Regions from separate parts of the Pantoea sp. E2023-21 genome, predicted to be linked through region 3. Evidence: predicted binding sites of a transcription regulator. Region 3 holds the regulator's gene; each other region holds the start of a gene.

What was found. The regulator Fur, encoded in region 3, represses iron uptake genes when iron is present. The targets are predictions, from matches to a motif close to ATAATAATGAGAACNACTATCAA.
Region 1: fes (enterochelin esterase) is a predicted target of Fur. The motif match lies at 2,749-2,771, and genes of this name have one in related genera.
Region 2: fepB (Fe2+-enterobactin ABC transporter substrate-binding protein) is a predicted target of Fur. The motif match lies at 5,942-5,964, and genes of this name have one in related genera.

What each region holds. Positions count from the first base shown of each region.
Region 1 is NZ_CP195344.1:3,770,505-3,778,670, reverse strand. Features, by position in the region: gene pmrB (two-component system sensor histidine kinase PmrB) at 1-285, shown strand, start outside; gene ACRQ84_RS17630 (TonB-dependent siderophore receptor) at 292-2,562, opposite strand; gene fes (enterochelin esterase) at 2,822-4,051, shown strand; gene ACRQ84_RS17620 (enterobactin synthase subunit F) at 4,036-7,947, shown strand; gene ACRQ84_RS17615 (ATP-binding cassette domain-containing protein) at 8,018-8,166, opposite strand, start outside.
Region 2 is NZ_CP195345.1:69,338-77,503, forward strand. Features, by position in the region: gene ACRQ84_RS19355 (6,7-dimethyl-8-ribityllumazine synthase) at 1-109, opposite strand, end outside; TPP riboswitch at 362-481, shown strand; gene ACRQ84_RS19360 (FAD-dependent oxidoreductase) at 611-1,555, shown strand; gene thiS (sulfur carrier protein ThiS) at 1,539-1,736, shown strand; gene ACRQ84_RS19370 (thiazole synthase) at 1,740-2,498, shown strand; gene ACRQ84_RS19375 (HesA/MoeB/ThiF family protein) at 2,510-3,475, shown strand; gene ACRQ84_RS19380 (ABC transporter ATP-binding protein) at 3,472-4,188, shown strand; gene ACRQ84_RS19385 (ABC transporter permease) at 4,172-4,906, shown strand; gene ACRQ84_RS19390 (ABC transporter substrate-binding protein) at 4,916-5,848, shown strand; gene fepB (Fe2+-enterobactin ABC transporter substrate-binding protein) at 5,975-6,937, shown strand; gene entS (enterobactin transporter EntS) at 6,934-8,166, opposite strand, start outside.
Region 3 is NZ_CP195344.1:319,777-327,942, forward strand. Features, by position in the region: gene glnS (glutamine--tRNA ligase) at 86-1,753, shown strand; gene ACRQ84_RS01555 (hypothetical protein) at 1,988-2,383, shown strand; gene fur (ferric iron uptake transcriptional regulator) at 2,444-2,893, opposite strand; gene fldA (flavodoxin FldA) at 3,248-3,778, opposite strand; gene ybfE (LexA regulated protein) at 3,916-4,191, opposite strand; gene ybfF (esterase) at 4,359-5,123, opposite strand; gene seqA (replication initiation negative regulator SeqA) at 5,372-5,911, shown strand; gene pgm (phosphoglucomutase (alpha-D-glucose-1,6-bisphosphate-dependent)) at 5,936-7,576, shown strand; gene kdpE (two-component system response regulator KdpE) at 7,617-8,166, opposite strand, start outside.

The sequences.
Region 1 (8,166 bases), 650 kb from region 3:
CGCTATAGCCCGGAAGGCAGCGAAGTTGCGGTAAAGATGCAGCAGGACAAGCAGCAGGTGATTATCGAAGTGTGGGATCAAGGTCCGGGCATTGAAGCCACCGCAGCCGAAGAGTTGACGCAGGCGTTTCGTCGTCGCGATCAGCGTTATGGCGGCAGCGGTTTGGGTTTGAATATTGTGCTGCGCATCGTACAGATGCATCGCGGCAGGCTGGAGTTGGTGAACCGTGAAGATTGCAGCGGGCTGATTGCCCGCTGCTATTTACCGCATCAACTGATTGGCTAAATGCCGTTAGAAGTGGGTATTCAGGCTCATAAAGTAGGTACGCCCGGATTCGTTGTAAGTGTTGGCGCCCGCGCCATACAGATACGAGTTGGTGTTGGCGTTACCGGTGGTTTGTGCATTACCTTCGCGATAGTGACGTTTATCGAAAAGATTATCGATACCTAAAGTTACGCTGGCGTACTTGTTGATATCGTAAGTGCCGCTCATGCCGATAATTGAGTACGGACTCACTTTGTCGATCGCGCTGCCGGTCGAAGCATTGCCTTTGTAATCATACTTCTTCGGCGTTTGCGTGCCGTACCAGGTCAACGTGGTTTGCAGCGAAAGATCCTGCGTAGCCTGCCAGCTCAGCGTCGAATTCAGCGTGTACTCAGGAATCACCGATAAACGATCGCCGGTCTCTTTGTTCTTGCTCTGCAGCATATAGGTGAAGTTGTTGTTCCACGTCACGCTGTCAGAGAACGGCACGTTGACGGTGCCTTCCAGTCCTTCAACCACTGCTTTCGGTACGTTTTCCCATTGATAAATATCCGTGGTGCCATTAGAGGCTTTGCTCGCAGGCGCGTAACCGGCTTCAATCTTGTTGCGGTAATCGTTGCGGAACCAGGTCAAACCGGCCTGATAACCCTGATGTTTCCACTCCAGCCCAATCTCTTTGTTAATGCTGTTTTCCGCTTTCAGATCGCTGTTACCCTGCAGATAACAGGCGCCAGTGCTGGCCGCGCAACCTTGACCGTTACTGTACAGCAGATAGTTCGGGTTGGTTTGATACAGGCTCGGCGCTTTATACGCGCGGCCAATGCCCATCTTCAGCGTGAAATCATCCCCCAAACCTTGCGACAGGTTGAGAGACGGGCTCCAGTTATTGCCGACAATCGAGTGATGATCAAAACGCAGGCTTGGCGTCAGCATGGTGCTATCGGTCAGCTCCATATTGTCTTCAGCAAATAGCGAGAAAATCTCCGCCTGCGAATAAGGGCTGCGGCCGGTGTTGTCGATGCCTGGCACCGAACCGTAGCTCGCCGCCTGCGCGGTTGACGATCCATCTTTCATGCGCTGCTGGTTCCATTCGGTACCCAGAGTCGCAGTTTGATTAAATAACAGTTCAAACGGAATACTGACTTCGCTGTGCAGCAGCACGTCATCCAGCTGAATGGTGTTGAAATTGCTGTTGGAGAAGATGCCTTCGGTGCCGCCCGCTAAACCTTCGTTAATGCGTGAGTTACGCGTCTTCTCATAACGCGCGTAGGTATTGGTGCTGACGCCGTTATCCCATGCGCCGGTCCACTTCAATGAGACGTTCTGGCGATATAAGCGGTTGGTTTCATCGCCATACAGACTTTTCACCAGCGCGCTGGTGTTGGTGTTCTGGGTATCACCCGCATACAGATTGCCCTGACGGCTGAAGCCAGCCTGCAGTTCCAGCGTTTGCATTGGCGCAAACGCCCAGCTTAGCAAGGCATTGATGTCTTTATTGACCGAGCCTTCACGCCCCGATGGATAACTGCCCGCATAGGTGCCGGTGCGCGCTGCCGCATGCCCTTCGTTAATGTCGTAAGCATCTGCCTGCGTTTTGGCTAAACCGCCGTACAAACGGAAGTTGAAATCATCGCCCAACGGCCCTTCGAGACTGAAGTTGGTGCGTCTGGTAGCGCCTTCCGCTTTGTGTTCCGGCACGTTGTAATAGGTGTTCCATGAACCGTGCCACTGCTGATCGGTCTGTTTTTTGGTGATGATATTCACCACGCCGCCCGCCGCGCCGTTGCCGTAACGCACCGCTGCGGGTCCGCGAATCACGTCAATGTGATCGATCATCTCCGGCGGCACCCAATTGGTATCGCCGCGCGTATCACGCTCACCACGCCAGCCAAGACGCACTGAGTTGCGGCTGGTGATCGGCATACCATCCACCATGATCAAGGTGTTTTCCGGGCCCATGCCACGAATGTCGATCTGGCGATTATTGCCGCGCTGGCCGCTGGTGGAGTTACCGGTCAGGTTAACGCCCGGCATGGTACGGATAATTTCTGACACATCACGCGCGGGCGGATGTTTTTTGATTTCGTCGGCGGTGATGGTGGAGACGCCCGGCGCTTGCAGGTTCTGCTGCTGCGCGGTGACCATCAAGGTACCGCCGTCAATGGATTGAGCGTCGGTCGAACTGGCTGAGGTTTTGCTGGAAGAAGTGTCCGCTGCCCAGGCGCCGCCAGAGAGCAGTGAGGCGCTGAGCCCCAGTTCAATTAAAATGGCTACAGATAACCGTGAATGCTTTTTCATTTTTTTGCGTTCCTGGATGGCCAGAAAAAGCCGCAACAGGCTTAACTGGCGCGCCGGTGAGAAGATCCCTGTTCCTATCGCGCCTCGTTCCAGACCCTTCAAACCCTCCGTAGCGCAACCTTACCGAACGGTAAGCATCAGGCGGAACGAGCGTGCTCATTTTTGAGCGCAGCCACCCTATTGCAAATGCAAATTATTATCAATAGTATTATTCATCAAGCTTATGTAAATCTCCGCGTAAACACCGACTGGCAGCCCTATGACCTGGCGAAATGATGTAACCGGCAGTGAAGCCTGGTGGCAGGCGCAACAATCCCAAGGCATTCCCCGCATTGAGTTAGCAGACGATGGCCAATGTCAGGTCACCTTCTTCTGGCGTGACCCGCAAGGCGATGAAACACAATCGTCGACCCAGCGCGTGTGGATCAACATTACTGGCGTTACCGATCACCACCAGCGCCGCCCGCCGCAATCATTGATGCGCGTGGCAGGCACCAACGTCTGGTATTGGCAGACCGCGCTGCCCGCCAACTGGCGCGGCAGTTACTGTTTGATGCCCGATGAGCAGGCCACTGACTTCTCCGGTGAAGCCGACATGTCCTCACTGCGCACGTGGTGGCGCGACAAATTCCCTACCGCGCAGGCCGATCCACTGAACACCTTACGTGGCTGGTCCGGTGGCCGCGGCATGGGCGTATCGCCGCTACATCTGCCCCACGCGCCCAATCAACAGGTGTGGCAAGCGATAGATCAAGGCACCGCGCCAGCCATTGAACTGCAACAGCAGCAATGGAATAGCGCAATATTGGGCAACAGCCGCACCGTGTGGACTTACACCACCGGCGAGGCTAATCCTGCACAGCGACCGCTGGCCATCCTACTTGATGGGCAATTCTGGGCGCACAGCATGCCGATTGCCGGGCCGCTACAGCAGCTCACCGACGCTGGCACCTTACCACCGGCGGTGTATGTGTTTATCGACATCATCGACCGCGAGCACCGCAGCCGCGAGCTGCCGTGCAACCCACAGTTTTGGCAAGCTATCCAGCAAGAACTGTTACCGCAGATTGCGCTCTCAACGCCTTATCGCCAGCAGGCGGATCGCACCATCGTCGCCGGACAAAGCTTTGGCGGTTTGGCTTCGGTGTATGCGGCGCTGCACTGGCCGGAAACCTTTGGCAATGCGCTCAGCTTATCCGGCTCCTTCTGGTGGCCGGAACGCGGCAATCCGCACGGCTGGCTACTGCAGGCGCTGGATAACGGTCTTGCGCCGCGCCAACCGCTGCGTTTCTGGCTCGAAGCGGGTAAACGCGAAGGCTTGATTCTGCAAGCTAATCAACAACTGCAACAGCAGCTTAACGCCGCCGGTTATCAGGTGAATTACCTGCCGGTGGAAGGCGGCCATGACGCGCTCTGTTGGCGCGGCGGCCTGCTGAGTGGTCTACAAGCGCTGTGGAGCAAACCGGAGCATTCATGTCCGAATCCCTGAAGAATAAGCCTATGACCGACCAACAAACCTTGCCGTTAGTCGCGGCACAGCCCGGCATCTGGATTGCCGATCAGCTGTCACCGCACCACAACGCCTATGCGGTGGCGCACTTTGTCGAACTGCGCGGTGATATTGACAGCGCCCTTTTGGCTCAGTCGATCGTCGCGGGCATGCAGGAAGCCGACACGCTGAACATGGCCTTTGGCGAGGTAGAAGGCGAAGCGTTACAGTGGCCGCAGCCACAATCCTTTAGCCTGCCGCAGATTGTCGATTTACGGGGTGAGGCCGATGCGCCAGCGACCGCGCGCGCGCTGATGCGCGATGATATGAACGGCGATCTGCGCGTGCTGAGCGGTGCAAAGCTATGGCATCACCGCCTATTCCGCCTCGGCGATCAACACTGGTTCTGGTATCAGCGCTATCACCATTTGGTGGTGGATGGTTTCAGCTTTACCGCACTGACGCGCCGCATCGCTAACCTGTACAGCGCAGCGGTACGCCAGCAGGCGGCAGAGCCAACGCCGTTTATCCCGTTTAGCGACGTCGTGGAAGAGTATCAGCGCTACCGCGAATCCTCCTCTTTCGCGCGTGACAGTCAGTTCTGGCGCGAAAAAGGCGCGGCGCTGCCCTCACCGGCTTCGCTCTCACCGCTGCCGCTCGCCGGACAGCACGCCAGCACCGATCTGCTGCGCCACAGCGTGACGCTGGAGCGCAGCACCTTCCAGACGCTGGTGCAGCAGCATCCGCACGCCAGCGCCGCCGATCTCGCCTTCGCGCTGGTGGCGCTGTGGCTGGCGCGTCTTAGCGGGCAAAACGACTTTGCCGCCGGTTTTATCTTTATGCGTCGCATCGGCTCAGCCGCCTTGTGCGCCACCGGTCCGGTGATCAACGTGTTGCCGATGGCGGTACATTACGATCCGACGCAGCCGCTTAGCGCCCTTGCCGCACAGCTGGCAGGCGAAGTGAAAAAAATGCGCCGTCATCAGCGCTATGACGCCGAACAGGTACAGCGCGATCTGGGCCGCCTTGGTGATGCCGATCCGCTTTACGGTCCAGTGATCAACCTGAAGATGTTTGATTACCAGCTCGATTTCGCCGGGGTAGAAGGCATCACGCATCAACTGGCATCCGGGCCGGTGCGCGATCTCGAAATCGCCATTTATATCAGCGAGCACGGTGAATTGACGCTGGAGCTGCTGGCCAATGCCGAACGCTACAGCGCACAAACTTTGCAGCGTCACGCCAGCCGTTTTGCTCTGCTGCTGAATCAACTGGCTGAACAGCCGCAACGTCCGTGTAGTGAACTCGATCTGCTCACTGCCGATGAGCACGCGCAGATTGCCGCGATCAACCACACCGCCTATCCGCTGCCGGCAGAAACGCTCGCTTCCCTGTTAGCGCAGCAGGCGACATGCACGCCCGATGCACCGGCGCTGGCTGATGCGCAGCACCAGCTGAGCTATCGGGAGATGCAGCAACAGGTGTTTGCGCTGGCAGCCGATCTCAGCGCCGCCGGCGTGCAGCGCGGCGATATCGTTGCGGTGGCGCTGCCGCGCTGCGTACAGCTGTCACTGGCGCTGCAGGCGATTGTTTCGCTCGGCGCGGCGTATCTGCCGCTTGATACCGGTTATCCAGACGAGCGATTGCAGCTGATGCTGGACGATGCCGCGCCGACAACGCTGATCACCTGCGCAGCGCTCAGCGCACGCTTTAGCGCCATCGCGCCGGTTAATCAGCTGCATTTTGATGCGCTTTATCGCAACCTCGATGCGCCGCCACCGGCCAGCACGCCGACGCCGCAGGATGCGGCCTACATTATTTACACCTCGGGTTCGACCGGTCGCCCCAAAGGCGTGCTGGTGGGGCATGAAGCCATCGTCAATCGCCTGTTATGGATGCAGGATCGCTACCCGCTGCAAGCCGATGACGTGGTGTTGCAGAAAACCCCGAGCAGCTTCGACGTTTCAGTGTGGGAATTCTTCTGGCCGCTGCTGGTTGGCGCGCAGTTGGTGATGGCACCGCCAGAGGCCCACCGCGATCCCGAGGCGCTGCAGCAGCTGTTTGCCCGCTACAAAGTCACCACCACGCATTTCGTACCCTCAATGCTGGCGGCCTTTGTCGCGGCCCTTAATGATCAACCGGCGATTGCCTGCTGCGCCAGCCTGCGTAACGTGTTCTGCAGCGGTGAAGCGCTGCCGACCGATTTGTCGCGCGAGTGGGAAAAACTGACGCAAGTGCCACTGCACAATCTGTATGGCCCAACTGAGGCCGCGGTGGATGTCAGCTGGTATCCGGCGTTTGGTGCGGCATTGGCCGCCGTCGAAGGTGCCAGCGTGCCGATTGGCTTCCCGGTGTGGAATACCGGCCTGCGCATCCTCGATGCCCGCATGCAACCGGTGCCGCCGGGCGTGGCGGGCGATCTCTACTTAACCGGCGTACAGCTGGCGCAGGGTTATCTGGGGCGTCCTGACCTGACGGCTAGCCGCTTTATCGCCGATCCTTTCAGTTCCGGCGAGCGCATGTATCTTACCGGCGACGTGGCGCGCTGGCTGGATAACGGTGCAGTGGAATATCTCGGCCGCAGCGACGATCAGTTGAAGATTCGCGGTCAGCGCATCGAACTGAATGAAATCGATCATGTACTCAGCGCGCAGCCGGGTATTGAACAAGCGGTCACACACGCGGTAGTGCTTGGCGCTGCAGCGGCGCAAGGTGATGCGCGTCAGCTGGTCGGTTATGTGATTGCTGAGCAGCCGGTTAATGGTGAAGCATTACGTCAGGCGCTGGCGCAGCGCTTGCCGGCGCATATGGTGCCGGTGGCGATTGTGCAACTCGACGCCTTCCCACTCAGCAGCAATGGCAAGCTGGATCGCAAAGCGTTACCGCTACCCGAATCCGCTGGCGTGAGCACAGGCCGCGCGCCGCATGCTGGACTGGAAACTAACCTGGCAAACGCCTTCTGTAAGCTGCTGGCGCGTGAGGCAATCAGCGCGCAGGATGACTTTTTTGCCCTCGGCGGTCATTCGCTGCTGGCGATGCGCCTGGCAGCGCAACTGCGTCGTGAGCTGCAACAGCCGGTCTCGGTGGGGCAGATTATGGTGGCCTCGACGGTAGAGAAGCTGGCCACGCTGCTCAGTAATGCACAATCACATCAGCAGGCTGGCTTCGAAGCGGTGCTGCCGCTGCGTCAGAGCAACGGCCCGACACTGTTCTGCTTCCATCCCGCTTCCGGTTTTGCCTGGCAGTTCAGCATCCTGCAACGTTATCTCGATAAGTCGTGGTCGTTGATGGGCATTCAGTCGCCCGATCCCAACAGCCCGCTGAATCAAAGCGCGCATCTGGATGAAGTCTGCGATGCCCATCTGCAAACCCTGCGCGAGGTGCAACCGCACGGACCTTATTATTTCCTTGGCTATTCGCTGGGCGGCACGCTGGCACAAGGTATTGCGGCGCGGCTGGAAGCGGCGGGTGAAAAAGTGGCGTTCCTCGGCTTGCTGGATACCTGGCCACCAGAAACGCAGAACTGGGATGAGAAACGCGGCGAGAATATGCTGGATCCCGCGGTGTTGGAAGAAGTGAACCGTGAACGCGAGCAGTTTATCGCCGCGCAGCGCCATCAAGCCGGCGAAGAGATGCGCGCGATGTTCGACACCATTGAGGCCAACTACGCCAGTTCGGTGCGTCTGCTGGCAACGGCACGCAGCGCCCGTTTCAACGGTCGTGCCACGCTGTTCCTCGCTGAACAGACGCAGCAGCCAGGCCAGGATGCACGTCGCGCCTGGGCGCCGTATGTGGGCGAACTGCAGGTGTGGCCGATGGATTGCGCCCACGTCGAGATCATTTCACCACAGATGTTTGAGCAGATTGGACCGCTGCTCAGGGATATATTGCAATAAGCGCAATAAATTGCGCCGCTACGGAATAATGAACATATTCGTAGCGGCGCGATTTATCGCGCAATCTTGATTATCCTCCGCGCCCCAACGGCACAATCATCGGCGTATGTGCCACCGGATCTTCCACAATCACGCAGCGCAAGCCATACACCTGCTCGATCAACGCGGGCGTCACGATCTCCGACGGCTTCCCTTCGGCGACAATCTTCCCGTAACGCA
Region 2 (8,166 bases), on a different replicon from region 3:
CCGCTTCAACGGATTGATCGGCTAATTCTTTTTCAAAACCTACCAGGGCGTTATGGACAATTTCTTTGTGCCAGCCGGCTTTAATAAATGCAATTTTAATATTGTTCATGGTTATTCCGACATCACCTGTATTTGTTCTTGCGCATAAAATAATGTGTTTGTATACCATATGTTACGCTGGTGATCCACCAAGTCCAGGTAGCGATAAATGCCTTCACGCTCGCCTGTGAGGATGTAAAAACCGCTGTCAAAGCTGGCACATTCCGTAGCGGCGCGATTTATCGCGCAATAAATTACGCCGCTACGGAATGTGCGGTGACTGAATAGCGCACTTGACGGCGGCCAACGCCTGCAATACAAATAGACGCGTCGGGGGAGTCTCGCCAAAGAGACTGAGAGGCTAATTGCGCATTGCGCGGCTTAGCGACCCTTTGAACCTGACCCAGTTGATACTGGCGTAGGAAGACTGACAGTCTTTTTCATCGGGCTGTCTGGCGCTCAGGCAAGCTCGATGGTTGCGCCATTTCCCTTCTCCTGTATCTGCGGGTCTCAGCTAACACTGAGAGGCCGATGTGAATTCCCCCTTTTTGAACATCCTGGAACCGGCGCTGTGAGCCGCTGGAGCGTGCTCGGCTGCGGCGTGGCGGGCTTGTGCGTGGCAACCTTGCTGGCGGAACGCGGCGAAGACGTCGAGGTCATTGGCGATGAATCACGCCAACCGGCATCGTGGTTTGCTGGCGGCATGCTGGCGCCCTGGTGTGAAGCCGAAAGCGCGCCGCGCGACGTTATCACCCTTGGACAACATGCCGCCGCATGGTGGCAATCGCGCATCAGCAGCATTGAGCATCAGGGCACGTTAGTGGTTGCGCCACCGCGCGATAGCCAGGAACTCAACCGTTTCGCCCGCATGACCGAGCAGCATCACTGGATCGATCCTGCAGACATCGAACCGGCGCTGGAAGGACGCTTTGCGCGCGGACTGTTTTTCGCCCAGGAAGCGCACCTCGATCCGCGGCTGGCGCTGCAGGAGATGCGTGACACGCTGATCGCGCGCGGTGTGCCCTTCAACCGCACTGCACCGAGTGGACAGATTATCGATTGTCGCGGCATCCACGCCGCGCCTGAACTGCCGCGCCTGCGTGCGGTGCGCGGCGAGATGCTGATCCTGCACAGCGATGAAGTGCAGTTTTCCCGCCCGATTCGTCTGCTGCATCCGCGTTTTCCCTGCTATCTGGTGCCGCGTCGCGGCGGCCATTTTATGCTCGGCGCCACCATGATCGAAAGCGACGATGCCAGCGCCATCAGTGCGCGCGCCATGATGGAGCTGCTCAGCGCCGCATACGCGATCCATCCGGCCTTAGCCGAAGCGCGCGTGATTGAGAGCGGCAGCGGACTGCGTCCGGCCTATCCGGCAAATCTGCCGGAAATTCACTATCACAATCAAACCTTTTATCTCAACGGCCTGTATCGCCACGGTTTTCTGCTGGCACCGATGCTGGCTGAGCAGCTAATGCAGCGCCTTTTCGGGGAGCACTTAAATGAATATTCAGCTTAACGGCCGCGCCATCAGCACCCAGGCTAAGAGCCTGAGCGAATTGCTAATCGAGCAGCAAATTGATGTAGCCTGCGTCGCCACTGCCTTGAACGGGGCTTTTGTGCCAAAAAGCCAGTACGACACACAGCTGCTGGACGAAGGTTGTCAGCTCGAAGTGCTGTCACCGATGCAGGGAGGTTAAACGATGTTCTACGATTTTGATCCGCAATCTCGCTTCCTGCTCGGCACCGCCGGCTATCCTTCGCCCGCCATTTTGCAGCAGGCGGTTGCCGCCTCCGGCACCGACATCATTACCGTCAGTTTGCGGCGCGAAGGCGCGGCGGGGGCGGCTTTCCGCGAGTTATTGACCGGCCTCAACATCCGCGTGTTACCGAATACCGCCGGTTGTCACACGGTGAAAGAAGCCGTCACCACCGCCCATATGGCGCGGGAACTGTTCAACACGGCGTGGATCAAACTGGAAGTCATTGGCCATGCCGACACGCTGCAGCCCGATCCTTTTGCGCTAGTAGAAGCAGCGCGCATCCTCACAGAAGACGGCTTTCAGGTGTTCCCGTATACCACCGAAGATCTGATCGTTGGCGAAAAGCTGCTGGCGGCCGGATGTGAATTGTTGATGCCGTGGGGCGCGCCGATCGGTTCCGGCCAGGGTTTGCGTAACATTGACGGCCTGCGCGCGATGCGTGCGTGGTTCAGCGATGTTCCGCTGATTATTGATGCGGGAATTGGCGCGCCGTCGCAGGCCGCGCAGGCGATGGAAATGGGTTTCGATGGCATCCTGCTCAATACCGCCGTCGCCAAAGCGGGCGACCCGATCGGCATGGCCAACGCCTTCCGCCTGGCGATTGAAGCCGGACAGGCCGCACGCCGCGCCGGATTGATGGAGAAGCGTGATATGGCGAGCGCGTCCACGCCGATCTTTGGCCTGGCCAACTTAAGTTGAGGCCGCTAAATATGCAACGTTATCAACGTCAGATGATGCTGCCGGAAATCGGTGAGGCAGGGCAACAGAGGCTGCTAAACGCGCGCGTGCTGGTGGCGGGCGCGGGTGGATTAAGCGCCACGCTGTTGCCGCAGCTGGTGGGCGCGGGTGTCGGTCATATTCGTCTGTATGACGACGATATCGTGGCGCTGCATAACCTGCATCGGCAAACACTCTTTACTCTGCAGGATATCGACCAGCCCAAAGTGCTGCGGGCGCAGCAGGCTTTGCAGCAGCGCAATCCAGAAGTGCAGGTCGAGGCGCTGCAGCAGTCGCTAAGCGCCAGCAATGTGCAGCAGGCACTGGTGGGATGCGATCTGGTGATCGACGCGGCAGATAATTTTGCCGTGACTTACCAACTTTCCGATGCTTGCCTGCTGGCAGGCATTCCGCTGATCAGCGCCTCGGTGCTGGGTCGGCAAGGTTACGTCGGCGGATTCTGTGGCGGATCGCCGAGCTATCGCGCGGTGTTCCCGCGCTTGCCATCATCGGCTGCGAACTGTAATACCGCGGGGGTGATGGGCCCGGCAGTCGCGACGCTCGGCGCGATGCAGGCGCAGATGGCGCTCAGCGTGCTGCTGCAGTTGCCGCCATCGCCGCTCGGTTGTCTGGTGAATTGCGACTTCGTGAACTGGCACTTCCGCCAGTTCCGCTTTGATGGCGCGGAAGAGCCGGAACATACGGTGCCGTTTATCGATCTGCCACTGCTGGCCGCCGACGACTGCATTGTCGAACTGCGCAGCTGTGAAGAAGCACCGATCAGCGTGGCAGAGCGTGTTGAGCGCATTTTGCCGCAGGAGATCGCGGCGTGGCGGCCGCCCACGCAGCAGCGCATCGTACTGGTGTGCGCCAGCGGCATTCGCGCCGCGCAGGCCGCGACCACGCTGGCGCAGCGCGGATTTCACCAGCTTGCGATTCTGGCGGCCAATCGCCCATGAATCAGGACATTCTTTTCAACGATGTCAGCTTTAGCTGGGGCGATAAGCCGCTGTGCCAGCAGCTGAATCTGCAACTGCGCGGCGGCAAGACCACCGTCATGCTGGGACGCAGCGGCATCGGCAAAAGTACGCTACTGCGGCTGGTCGCCGGTTTACTCAAGCCGCAGCAGGGCGCGGTGCAGGGCTTCACCGGCAATGTGGCGTGGATGGGCCAGCAGGATCTGCTTTATCCGTGGCTAACGGTGCTGGACAACGTGATGCTGTCGGCAAGGCTGAGCGGCGAAAAGCCGGATTGCGCGCGTGCGCTGGCGTTGCTGGAGCAGGTGAAACTCAGCGACGTGGCGCATGCGCCGCCGCATCAACTCTCCGGCGGCATGCGGCAACGCGTAGCGCTGGCACGCACGCTCTATGCGCAGCGCGAAGTGGTGCTGATGGATGAACCCTTCGCCACGCTGGATGTGATGACCAAACTCAGTTTGCAAACCCTGACCGCCAATTTACTGCGCGGCAAAACCGTGCTGCTGGTCACCCACGATCCGCTGGAAGCGTGCCGCATGGCCGATGATATTCTGCTGCTGCAAGGCCAGCCGCTGAACATCGAAAGCTGGCCGGTTCCCACCGGTGATGTGCCGCGTCCGTTTGACCATCCCGCGGTGCTGCAGGCGCAGGCTCAACTCTTCACACGATTGAATACACATGAAAACACTGTTTAGCGCGATCTATCTGATCGTGGTGCTGCTAGGTGGTTGGTTGCTGGCACGTCACAGCGGCGTACCCACTTTCCTGCTGCCCGCGCCACAGGCGGTGCTCGAAGCGCTGTGGCTGCATCGCCAACTGCTGTGGCATCACACGCTCTATACGCTGGCGGAAATTGTGCTGGCGCTGCTGCTGGGGGTCGGCGCAGGCGTCACGCTGGCGGTGCTGATGGCGGCCAGCCCGCTGCTGCGCCGCGTGCTGTTTCCGCTGGTCACCGCCAGCCAGGCGATTCCGGTGTTTGCCCTGGCACCACTGCTGGTGCTGTGGCTCGGCTTTGGCATCGCATCAAAAGTGGTGGTAGCCGCATTAATTCTCTTTTTCCCGCTGTGCTTATCGCTGTTCGATGGACTGTGCCGCACGCCGGGCGGCTGGCTGGAGCTGGCGCAAACCACCACGCACTCGCGCTTTCGTATCTTCTGGCGCGTGCGCTGGCCCGCCGCGTTACCGCAATTTTTCTCCGGCCTGCAGATGGCGGTGGTGCTGGCACCCATTGGGGTGGTGATTGGCGAATGGGTCGGCGCCAGCGAAGGACTCGGCTACCTGATGATGCAATCCAACGCGCGGCTGGAAACCGCCACCAGCTTCGCGGCGCTGCTGCTGTTACTGATTCTGGCGCTGCTGCTTTCGGGCAGCGTGGCGCTGATTCGCAAGAAAATCCTCTGGCAAACCACATAAGGACACACCTTGAACACTCTACGAATCGCATTGACCGCGTTGCTGCTGCTGGCGACCGCTAACGTCCAGGCTGCGGAGAAAGTTCGCCTGCTGCTCGACTGGTTTATTAACCCGAACCACGCGGCGATTTTCGCTGCTCAATACAGCGGCGCGTTTAAGAAAGAGGGGCTGGATGTGGAGATGATCGCGCCCGCCGATTCAGCTTCCGTTCCGCTGCTACTGGCGGCGGGCAAAGTCGACCTCGCCATAAGCTACCAGCCGCAGCTCTATACGCTGGTGGAAAAAGAGGTGCCGGTGATTCGTGTCGGGACGTTGATCAATCAGCCGCTGAATACGCTGACCACCGTGTCGAGCGATATCCACACCCTCAAGGATTTCGCCGGCAAAACCATCGGCTATGCGGTGCCGGGCACCGAAGATGTGGCGATCCGCAATATGCTGAAATCGCAGGGCGTCGATGCTGACTCGGTGAAGTTCATCAACCTGAATATGGATGGCACCTCTGCGTTGCTGACGCACAAGATTGATGGCGCGATGACGATATTCCGCAACTATGAGCTGCTGGATCTGAAAGACAAAGGTGCTACGCCAACGGTATTCAAGCCGGAAGATTACGGCGTGCCCGCCTATGACGAGCTGATCATTCTGGCGAACCAAAAAACCGCTGCACAGGATAAGCGTATTCCCGCGTTTTTACGTGGACTGGATGCTGGTGTGGTGTGGCTGCGTGCGCATCCGCAGGACGCGTGGCAGGCGTTTATCAAGCACTATCCCGAGCTGAACACGCCGCTCAATCACCAGGCGTGGCAGGCGACGCTGCCGTACTTCGCCGCGCACAGCGCGGAGTTTGATAAGGCGCGCTACCAGGCGTTTGGCGAATATATGAAAGCCAATGGCGTGATTAAAACTGTGGCGCCGCTGGGGCGTTATTCCCTTCAGTAATCTCCTCCCGGTGCGCATGAATGCGCACCCTACACATTCGTAGGGTCGTCATTCATGGCGACCTGCTAATATCCCTTGCACCCACACTTATTTTTGATAATGATATTTATTCTCAATAATCAAGTCATGGATAACCTGATGCGTTTCCCCGCGTTTACTCTGCTGCTTACCCTATTTTTCATCTGCACTACGACACAAGCCAACGCTAGCTGGCCGCGCACCCTCGCCACACCGAAAGGCCCTTTCACGCTGCAACAGCCGCCGCAGCGCATTGTCTCCACCAGCGTCACCTTGAGTGGCACCTTGCTGGCGATTAACGCGCCGCTGGTCGCTTCCGGCGCCACCAGTCGCAGCAGCAGCGTGTCGGATGCGCAGGGCTTTTTCACCCAATGGAGCGCGGTGGCCAAAGCGCGTCAGGTGAAATCGCTCTATATATCGCAGCCGAACGCTGAAGCGATTGCCGCTGAAGCGCCAGATTTGATCGTGATGGCCGCCACCGGCGGGGATTCGGCGCTGCGTCTTTACGATCAACTGCAAACCATCGCACCGGTGTTAGTGATCGACTACGGCGATAAGCGCTGGCAGGCATTGGCCTTGCAACTGGGTGAGATTACCGGCCATGAAGCCGATGCCCAAAAGGTGATTGCAGCGTTCGACCAACGGGTGGCAGCGGTGCGTCATACCATCACGCTGCCGCCGCAGCCGACCTCTGCGCTGGTCTATTACGAAGATGGACGCGGAATGAATTTGTGGACGCCAGCATCAGCGCAGGGCGCGTTGTTGCAGGATTTGGGCTTCACGCTGGCCGCGCCGCCCGCCAGTTTTCAAGGCAGCACCAGCATGGGTAAACGCAATGACATTATTCAGCTGAATGGGGAAAACATGGCCGATGGCATCACCGGCAACACACTCTTGTTGTTTGCCGCCGATGAAAAAACCGTGCCGCAAGTGGCGAAGAATCCGTTCCTCGCCCATCTGCCTGCGGTGCAGCAGCACCACATCTTTGCCGTAGGTAATGACACCTTTCGCCTCGATTACTACAGCGCCAGCAACATGCTGAGCAGCATCGAGCGGCAGTTTACTCGTTAAGCCTCTGCGGTGGCGGGCTGCGGCGCGTCAGGTTGTTCACTGAGACGCGCCGTGCGCAGGCCGCGCGCCGCCAGCGACAGCAGCAGCAATAATCCTGCTGCCAATCCACCAAACCACAGCACGCTGCTCAGCGGTGCCAGCGCCCGTGCCAGCGCTCCTAATCCCAATGCACCAACCGAATCGCCGGTCACATCCTGTGCGTTGCCAAGACTGTTGACGCGTCCCAGCAGCGCATCCGGCGTGTGATGCTGCGTCAGCATAAACTGCAGCAGCGAGGCAATGGCGTTGCTATAGCCGTAACACACCAGCGCCAGCAGCGCGGGCAGCAGATGGTTGTAAAGGCCAAGTGAGGCGATGCAGGTAAACGCCAGCAGCGCACAGCCAATCAGCACCAATCCGGGACGCGCTAACTGCCGCACCCATCCGCTGGTAAAGGCACCGATCATTGCCCCCAGCGGTACCGCCGAGTACATCAATCCCAATGCGGATGCATCGGCGTGAAACGTTAACGCCAGCGCCGGGAACAGAATACGCACCGCGCCGACCATGCTGAGTAGCAAACCGACCAGCACCACCGCACCGACCACTTTATGCTGGCAGACAAACTGAATGCCGCTCGCCAGCGCGCGCAGCGGATGCTCGGGTTCCTGCTGGTCGGGTTTCATCGCCGGTAAGCGCACCAGCGGAATCAGCGTAGCCAGCGTGCCGATAGCGGCGACCGCAAATGCCCAACCGACACCCGCAGCAACGATGATCATGCCGCCGAGCGCGGGGGATAAAATCGCGCCGAGGCGCACCGTTAGCATGCTGAGCGCACCGGCTTCTGCCAGATGCTCACGTCCGACAATCAGCGGGATCACTGCCATCAGCGCGGTCATACCGAGTGCGCCAAAGAAGCCATCCCAGAAGGCGAGGAAGTAGAGCGCCAGCAACGAAGGCGCCGGGCTAAAGGCGTTGAGGCTGAGCAACACAAAGCCGATGCCGCAGGTGCCGCGCGCGAACAGGATCAACGTGCGGCGATCGTAGCGATCGGCCAGCACACCGCCGAGCAGCAGTCCGATGAACATGCCGATGCCGTCGAGCATTACCGCCACGCCGACTTGCAGCGTGGATCCGGTCATCGCCTGAATCTGCACCGGCACGCCAACCGCCAACATGCCAAGGGCGAACACCGATAGCATGCGCGCACAGAATATCGCGCGGAACGACGCGTTGTTTTTCAGCAAACT
Region 3 (8,166 bases):
CGGTTGTTTCCCTCCTGCGCTTTGTGGATCATACTCCGTTACTTCGTGGTACAAATCACCCGTTATAGTTTTTGAGGATTTTGAGATGAGTGAGGCTGAAGCCCGCCCAACGAACTTTATTCGTCAGATCATCGACGAAGATTTGGCGAGCGGTAAGCACAGCAGTGTGCATACCCGTTTCCCGCCTGAGCCCAATGGTTATCTGCATATTGGCCATGCGAAATCTATCTGCCTGAACTTTGGTATCGCACAAGACTACCAAGGTGAGTGCAATCTGCGTTTCGATGACACTAATCCGGTAAAAGAAGATCTGGAGTTTGTCGAATCCATTAAGCGTGACGTGCAATGGCTGGGCTTTGAGTGGAGCGGCAACATTCGTTACTCCTCAGACTACTTCGACCAATTGTTCAACTATGCGGTTGAGCTGATTAACAAAGGTCTGGCATACGTTGATGAACTGTCGGCGGATGAAATTCGTGAGTATCGCGGTTCCCTGACGGCGCCGGGCAAAAACAGCCCGTATCGCGATCGCAGCGTGGAAGAAAACTTAGCGCTGTTCCAGAAGATGCGCGATGGCGGTTTCGAAGAGGGCAAAGCTTGTCTGCGTGCCAAAATCGATATGGCGTCCAGCTTTATCGTGATGCGCGATCCGGTGCTGTACCGCATTAAGTTTGCCGATCACCATCAGACCGGCAGCAAGTGGTGCATCTATCCGATGTACGACTTCACGCATTGCATTTCGGATGCGATTGAAGGCATTACGCATTCTCTCTGCACGCTGGAGTTCCAGGATAACCGTCGCTTGTACGATTGGGTGCTGGATAACATCACTATCCCAGTGCATCCGCGTCAGTATGAGTTCTCGCGCCTGAATCTGGAATACGCCGTGATGTCGAAGCGTAAACTGACTCAGTTGGTAAGCGAGAAGGTTGTAGAAGGCTGGGACGATCCGCGCATGCTGACCGTTTCCGGTCTGCGTCGTCGTGGTTACAGCGCCGCTTCTATCCGTGAGTTCTGCCGCCGCATCGGCGTAACCAAGCAGGACAATATCGTGGAGATGGCGTCATTAGAATCGTGCATTCGTGACGATCTCAATGAAAACGCGCCACGTGCCATGGCTGTAATGGATCCGCTGAAGGTCGTAATCGAGAACCTCCCTGCAGGTCATGAAGAGATCATCAGCATGCCGAATCATCCGAACAAACCGGAGATGGGCACGCGTGAAGTGCCATTCAGCCGTGAAGTGTGGATCGATCGCGCTGACTTCCGTGAAGAAGCCAACAAGCAATATAAACGTCTGGTGCTGGGTAAAGAAGTGCGTCTGCGTAATGCCTACGTGATCCGTGCCGAACGTGTGGCGAAGGACGATGAAGGTAATATCACCTGCATCTACTGTACCTGCGACGTTGATACTCTGAGCAAAGATCCAGCTGATGGCCGTAAAGTGAAAGGCGTCATCCATTGGGTTTCTGCTATTCACGCGTTGCCAGCGGAATTCCGCCTGTATGATCGTCTGTTCAGTGTGCCAAATCCGGGCGCGGCTGAGGATTTCCTCACCACCATTAACCCGAACTCACTGGAGACTAAACAAGGCTTCGTTGAGCCAGGTCTACGTGTAGCCGAGCCAATGGCAGCGTACCAGTTTGAACGCGAAGGTTATTTCTGTGCTGATAGTGTGTATTCACAGCCATCCAAACTGGTGTTTAACCGCACCGTTGGCTTGCGTGATACCTGGGCAAAGATCGGCGATTAAGCGTTTTTGACATCACGCGATATGATCATGTAAGGGCGAGCAATCGCCCTTTTTTATTATCTCTATTTGGCAAGCTACAACCTTTTATGCTGCCCGCCTCATCAAGCCTATAATTCCTCATTTGCGACTATTCTGACTTTAGAATAATTAACCCATTTGCCAGTGTGAAAAACTTTTTTTCAGGTAGGCTATGCGCTCTCAGACGTTGCTCCGCGGGTTATCTAAGGAAAAAAAATGACAAGTCTCGCTCAGGAAGCTAAGCATAGCGTGGTCGTTTTACATCAGCTTATCGAACGTATTTTCAATCAGGCAGAAGGTAGCGACGACAGTATTGACCTGTTTTTGTCGTACTTTCATCCCGAATTTAAAATGGTGACGCCGCAAGGCAAAAGATTGGATCTCAACGAAATGGAAGTGCTTTTTCGCCAGCTGCAGGGACAGCGTGAAGGTATGCGCATTGCGACCAGTGAGCACGCCATCATTTCGCAGCAAAGCGAGGAAGTGACGATTCAGTATCGTGAATTACAGATGATGAACGGTACCAATCAGAGCCGCATTTCACTGGCGGTACTGGATTGCAGCACCACCATTCCTCGCTGGCGTTACCTGCAAGAAACTTTCGTTGCCTGATTTCAGGTATAAAAAAACCGGCTCAAGCGCCGGTTTTTTTATACTGCATAGCACACTCAATTACTTATCGTGGAGCGAGTCGTCTTCGCGGCAGTCTCCCAGCGCACAGTGACCGTAGAGGTACAGGCTGTGGTTGCTGAGTTTGATGCCATGGCGAGTGGCAATTTCACGCTGACGCGTTTCAATTGATTCATCGCTGAATTCGATAACTTTGCCACAATCCAGGCAAATCAAGTGATCATGGTGATGCTGCTGAGTCAGTTCGAAGACAGATTTACCGCCTTCAAAGTTATGACGGGTTACGATGCCCGCGTCGTCAAACTGGTTAAGAACGCGATACACCGTCGCCAGGCCAATCTCTTCGCCCATATCAATCAGGCGCTTGTACAAATCTTCCGCACTGACGTGATGGGACTCGGGGCCAGGTCCCTGAAGCACTTCCAGAATTTTCAGTCTGGGTAGCGTGACTTTCAGGCCAGCCTTCTTCAATGCGGAGTTGTTGTCAGTCATGCGGATATTGTCCTGTTACTTTGCTAGTCACTTGCGGCGCAGGGGCCTTGAATGTTTAGGTCAACGCGCATTCTCATTTGCGTCTCATTATAGAACTCAAGCAGTGAAATGAAAACCAAAGCAACGTCCTTAATCACCAAAGGCTGTAAGGATAATGTCACTAACGTCTTCATGACGCTTGGGTTTTGGATTCCATTTCACTCAGCCTCATTCTACTGCCAGAGGAATAAGCGGATGACCATTGCGGGTATTCTACAGATTTGCGGGGAAAAGTTAAAAAACCGTAGCTATTATTTTTATAGGAAATTCCGTTACCCGATGTGAGATTACGCCCACATCGGGCAGAGCAGGGAATCAGGCTTCAATAATCTCTTTCAGCTGCAGCTCGTCAAAGATCTGCTTAACCCACTTCTCAACACGTTCGTTGGTCAATTCCGGCTGACGATCTTCGTCGATAGCCAGACCAAGGAAGTTTTTATCATCGGCCAGGCCTTTTGATGCTTCAAAATGATAGCCTTCAGTTGGCCAGTGACCGACGATCACCGCACCGTTCGGCTCGATGATGTCACGGATGGTGCCCATCGCATCACAGAAGTACTCGGCGTAATCTTCCTGATCGCCACAACCAAACAACGCTACCAGCTTGCCATTGAAGTCAATCTCTTCCAGCGTCGGGAAGAAATCATCCCAGTCACACTGCGCTTCGCCGTAATACCAGGTTGGAATGCCCAGCAGCAGGATGTCGAAAGCCTCGAGATCTTCTTTGGTGCTCTTAGCAATGTCATGCACTTCGGCGACATCTTTACCCAGTTGTTTCTGGATCATCTTTGCAATATTTTCAGTGTTGCCGGTATCGCTGCCGAAGAAAATGCCTACGATTGCCATGGGTTAGGTAACCTCTTAAATCCTGATTGTGAATGTAAGTCAGTTGACTGCACAGTTATGCGAATAATAGCAGACCGGTAAAAAGTGCGGAACGTGTAAAGCCGTGACTTTGTGTTCCAGCGTGCGGTCTTCGTGCGTTACGACAGTTTGAGCTGTGCCAGCAGCATTTGTTCAATCAATTCGCTGCGACTGATATTTTGCTGATCGGCCAGCGTGCTGAGCGCGTCAACCGCTTCGCTCGACATCTTCAGCTCAACACGACGCAGCCCACGCACTTTATCGCGCTTGAGCTGATTACGTTTGTTGATGCGTAACTGTTCATCACGCGTCAGCGGGCTAGTTTTCGGGCGACCAGGACGCCGCTCGTCTGCGAAGAGATCAAGCGTAGTGCGGTCTGTCTGTTCTTTTGCCATGGTTTGTAAAACTGAGTGGGCGCGAACGGCGGAAAGGCGCTGCGCGATTAAAACATTATCGGCCCGACCACGGCGAAAAACACGCTGTGGCAAATTTTTAGCGCGACATCATACTCCAGCGCCTTCCCTGACGCCAATCCTAAAGCGCAAGCGGCAAGCTTTTGCTTTTACAGGTTAAAGAAACGCCGAACGGCGCGTAACACCGCATCGGGTTTCTCAGCATGCACCCAATGTCCGGCGCCGTTGATCACGTGCGCATGCGCCTGCGGGAACTGACGCAGCAGGGCATCGCGATGCTGATTATCCAGATAAGGCGAATCGCCGCCGCGGATAAACAGTGCCGGATGCGACCACGCAGGAATTTCCTCCCAGCCGGATAGGGTGCTGTAGTTATCCCACAGCACGGGCACGTTAAAGCGCCATTCGCCTTCAGCGAAAGACTTAAGGATAAACTGGATCACGCCATCCTCAGCAATATGCTGACGCATCACTTCAGCGGCTTCACTGCGACGCGTGACGCCCGCAGCGGTGACGGCACGAATAGCGGCAAAAATTTCGTCATGGCGGCGTGTCTGATAATCAACGGGCGCGATATCGATCATCACCATTTTTTCAATGCGTTCTGGCGCAATCGCGCTGAGCGCCATGGCGATTTTGCCACCCATTGAGTGGCCGATCACGCCAGCGCGATCGATGTTGTGTGCATCCAGCGTTGCGACAATGTCCTGTGCCATGGCGTGATAGTTCATCACATCGCTTCGCGGGGACAAGCCGTGGTTACGCACATCAACCTGCAGTGTGGGACGAGCATCGCGCACACCTCGCGCCAGCACGCCAAGATTATCAAGGCTACCAAAAAGACCATGGATTAACAGAATCGGCGTGGCATCAGGGGTAGATTGTTCAGTTTGCAGACGGGCGTTCAAAATCATGGCTAAAGTTCTTACGGTTGTGACCTTGGCTTAGGTTATCATGGATTCACCTGTCCAGCAGTCAGGCCGGTGGGCATTAGGGCATATTCCGACTTTTGCCCGGAAACGTTGCCAACGCTATCGGCTGCCACGGATTTAACTTTATAATCCTTATGTTAGAACCCGCTCACATTTTGCACGACTGGATTTTGCTAAAGCCGTTGCAATAATGCGTGGTTCTGTCATTTGCCAGAATCGTACGGAAAAAGATGAAAACGATTGAAGTTGACGAAGAACTCTACCGTTATATTGCCAGCCACACGCAGCACATTGGTGAAAGCGCCTCAGATATTTTGCGCCGCATGTTGAAGTTCACCGCCGGACAGAGCGCACCTGCTGTGCCTGCCGCTGGTGCATCAATGAAAGAAGCTCAATCTGCCAGCCGCGAAGCGCGTCCTCAGGATCGCGTTCGTGCGGTGCGTGAACTGCTGCTTTCCGATGAATATGCCGAGCAGAATAAGGCGGTTAACCGCTTTATGTTGGTACTGTCAACGCTCTATCGTCTTGATCCGGCTGCGTTTGCTGAAGCTACTGCCTCGCTGCAGGGCCGTACCCGCGTCTACTTTGCGGGCGACGAGCACACGCTGCTGCAAAATGGCACCCATACCAAGCCTAAGCACGTTCCCGGCACACCGTACTGGGTGATCACGAATACCAATACAGGTCGCAAATGCAGCATGGTGGAACACATCATGCTGGCTATGCAGTTCCCACAGGAACTGACAGAGAAAGTTCGCGGCACCATTTAACTGAAGCGTCAGGGAGAAGCGCCAATGGCCAATCACCCCCGTGCTGGGCAGCCTGCCCAGCAGAGCGATTTGATTAACGTTGCACAATTAACCTCGCAGTATTACGTCCTGAAGCCCGATGTGGCGAATCCGGATCATGCGGTGAAATTTGGCACTTCAGGCCACCGCGGCAGCGCGGGACGCCAAAGCTTCAATGAACAGCACATTTTAGCGATCGCCCAGGCAATTGCTGAAGAGCGCAAAAAGAACGGCATCACCGGTCCATGCTACGTCGGTAAAGACACGCATGCGCTGTCTGAGCCAGCGATTCTGTCAGTGCTGGAAGTGCTGGCCGCTAACGGCGTGGACGTGATTGTGCAGCAGGACAACGGTTATACACCGACGCCTGCCATCTCTAACGCCATTCTTGAGCACAACAAACGCGGCGGCGCGCAGGCGGACGGCATCGTTATCACGCCTTCACACAACCCACCGGAAGATGGTGGTATCAAATACAATCCGCCAAACGGTGGCCCGGCTGATACCAACGTCACCAAAGTGGTAGAAGATCGCGCTAACCAGCTGATCAAAGGCGAGCTGAAAGACGTGAAACGTCTGCCGCTGGATCAGGCATGGGCGAGCGGTCACATCGTTGAGCAGGATCTGATCCAGCCGTACGTTGAAGGTCTGGCGCAGGTGATTGACTTCGCCGCCATCCAGAAAGCGGGTCTGAAAATTGGCGTGGATCCGTTAGGCGGTTCTGGCATTGCTTACTGGCAGCGCATCGCTGAGCATTACCAGCTTGATCTGACCATCGTTAACGATGCGATCGATCAAACTTTCCGTTTCATGCATCTGGATAAAGATGGCGTGGTGCGTATGGACTGCTCATCAGAGTGCGCGATGGCCGGTTTGCTGGCGTATAAAGACAAATTCGACCTGGCCTTTGGTAACGATCCCGATTACGACCGTCACGGTATCGTCACGCCTGCGGGTCTGATGAATCCGAACCACTATCTGGCGGTAGCGATCAACTACCTCTTCCAGCATCGCCCACAGTGGGGCAAAGACGTTGCTGTGGGTAAAACCCTGGTTTCCAGCGCAATGATTGACCGCGTTGTCAACGACATTGGCCGTAAGCTGGTGGAAGTACCGGTTGGTTTCAAATGGTTCGTTGATGGTCTGTTCGATGGCAGCTTTGGCTTCGGCGGTGAAGAGAGCGCGGGCGCATCCTTCCTGCGTTTCGATGGCTCAGCCTGGTCAACCGATAAAGACGGCATCATTCTGTGCCTGCTGGCCGCAGAAATTACGGCGGTAACCGGCAAGAACCCGCAGCAGCATTATGACGAGCTGGCTGAGCGCTTTGGTGCGCCAAGTTATAACCGTCTGCAGGCACCGGCGACTTCGGCACAGAAAGCGGCGCTGTCTAAGCTGTCACCAGAAATGGTGAGCGCTGATACACTGGCAGGTGATCCGATCACCGCACGCCTGACTGCCGCGCCGGGTAACGGTGCGTCAATCGGTGGTCTGAAAGTGATGACGGAGAACGGCTGGTTTGCCGCACGTCCGTCGGGTACTGAAGACGCTTACAAAATTTACTGCGAGAGCTTCCTTGGTGCTGAACATCGTCAGCAAATTGAGAAAGAAGCGGTTGAGATTGTTAGTGAAGTGCTGAAAAACGCCTGATTAGATCAGTGAAGAGAAAAGGCCGCTTAGCGGCCTTTTTTTATGGCATAAAACGGTAGCCGATACCGGTTTCTGTCAGCAAATGGCTTGGCTGTGTCGGATTGGCTTCCAGCTTCTGCCGCAAATGGCCCATATAGATGCGCAAGTAGTGGCTGTGCTCCACCGCATTTGGCCCCCAAACCTGATTAAGCAACTGACGCTGCGTCAGCACTTTGCCGGCATTATTCAGGAGTAAGCTCAGCAGACGGAATTCAGTCGGCGTCAGATGCACTTCCTGTTCGTTGCGCAGCACGCGGCGCGCTGCCAAATCGACGCTCACTTCACCAAATTTCACAATTGGTTCAGGCTGGCTGCTTTGATGACGACGCAGCGCCACGCGCACGCGCGCTAGCAGTTCACCAATGCCAAATGGCTTGGTCAGATAATCATCCGCACCGGCGTCCAGCGCATCAATCTTATCCTGCTCATCGCTGCGCGCCGACAACACAATCACCGGCATGCTGCTCCACTGGCGTACTTCACGGATAAAGTCATTGCCATCGCCATCGGGCAAGCCAAGATCAAGGATGACCAGATCGGGCTTACGCGTG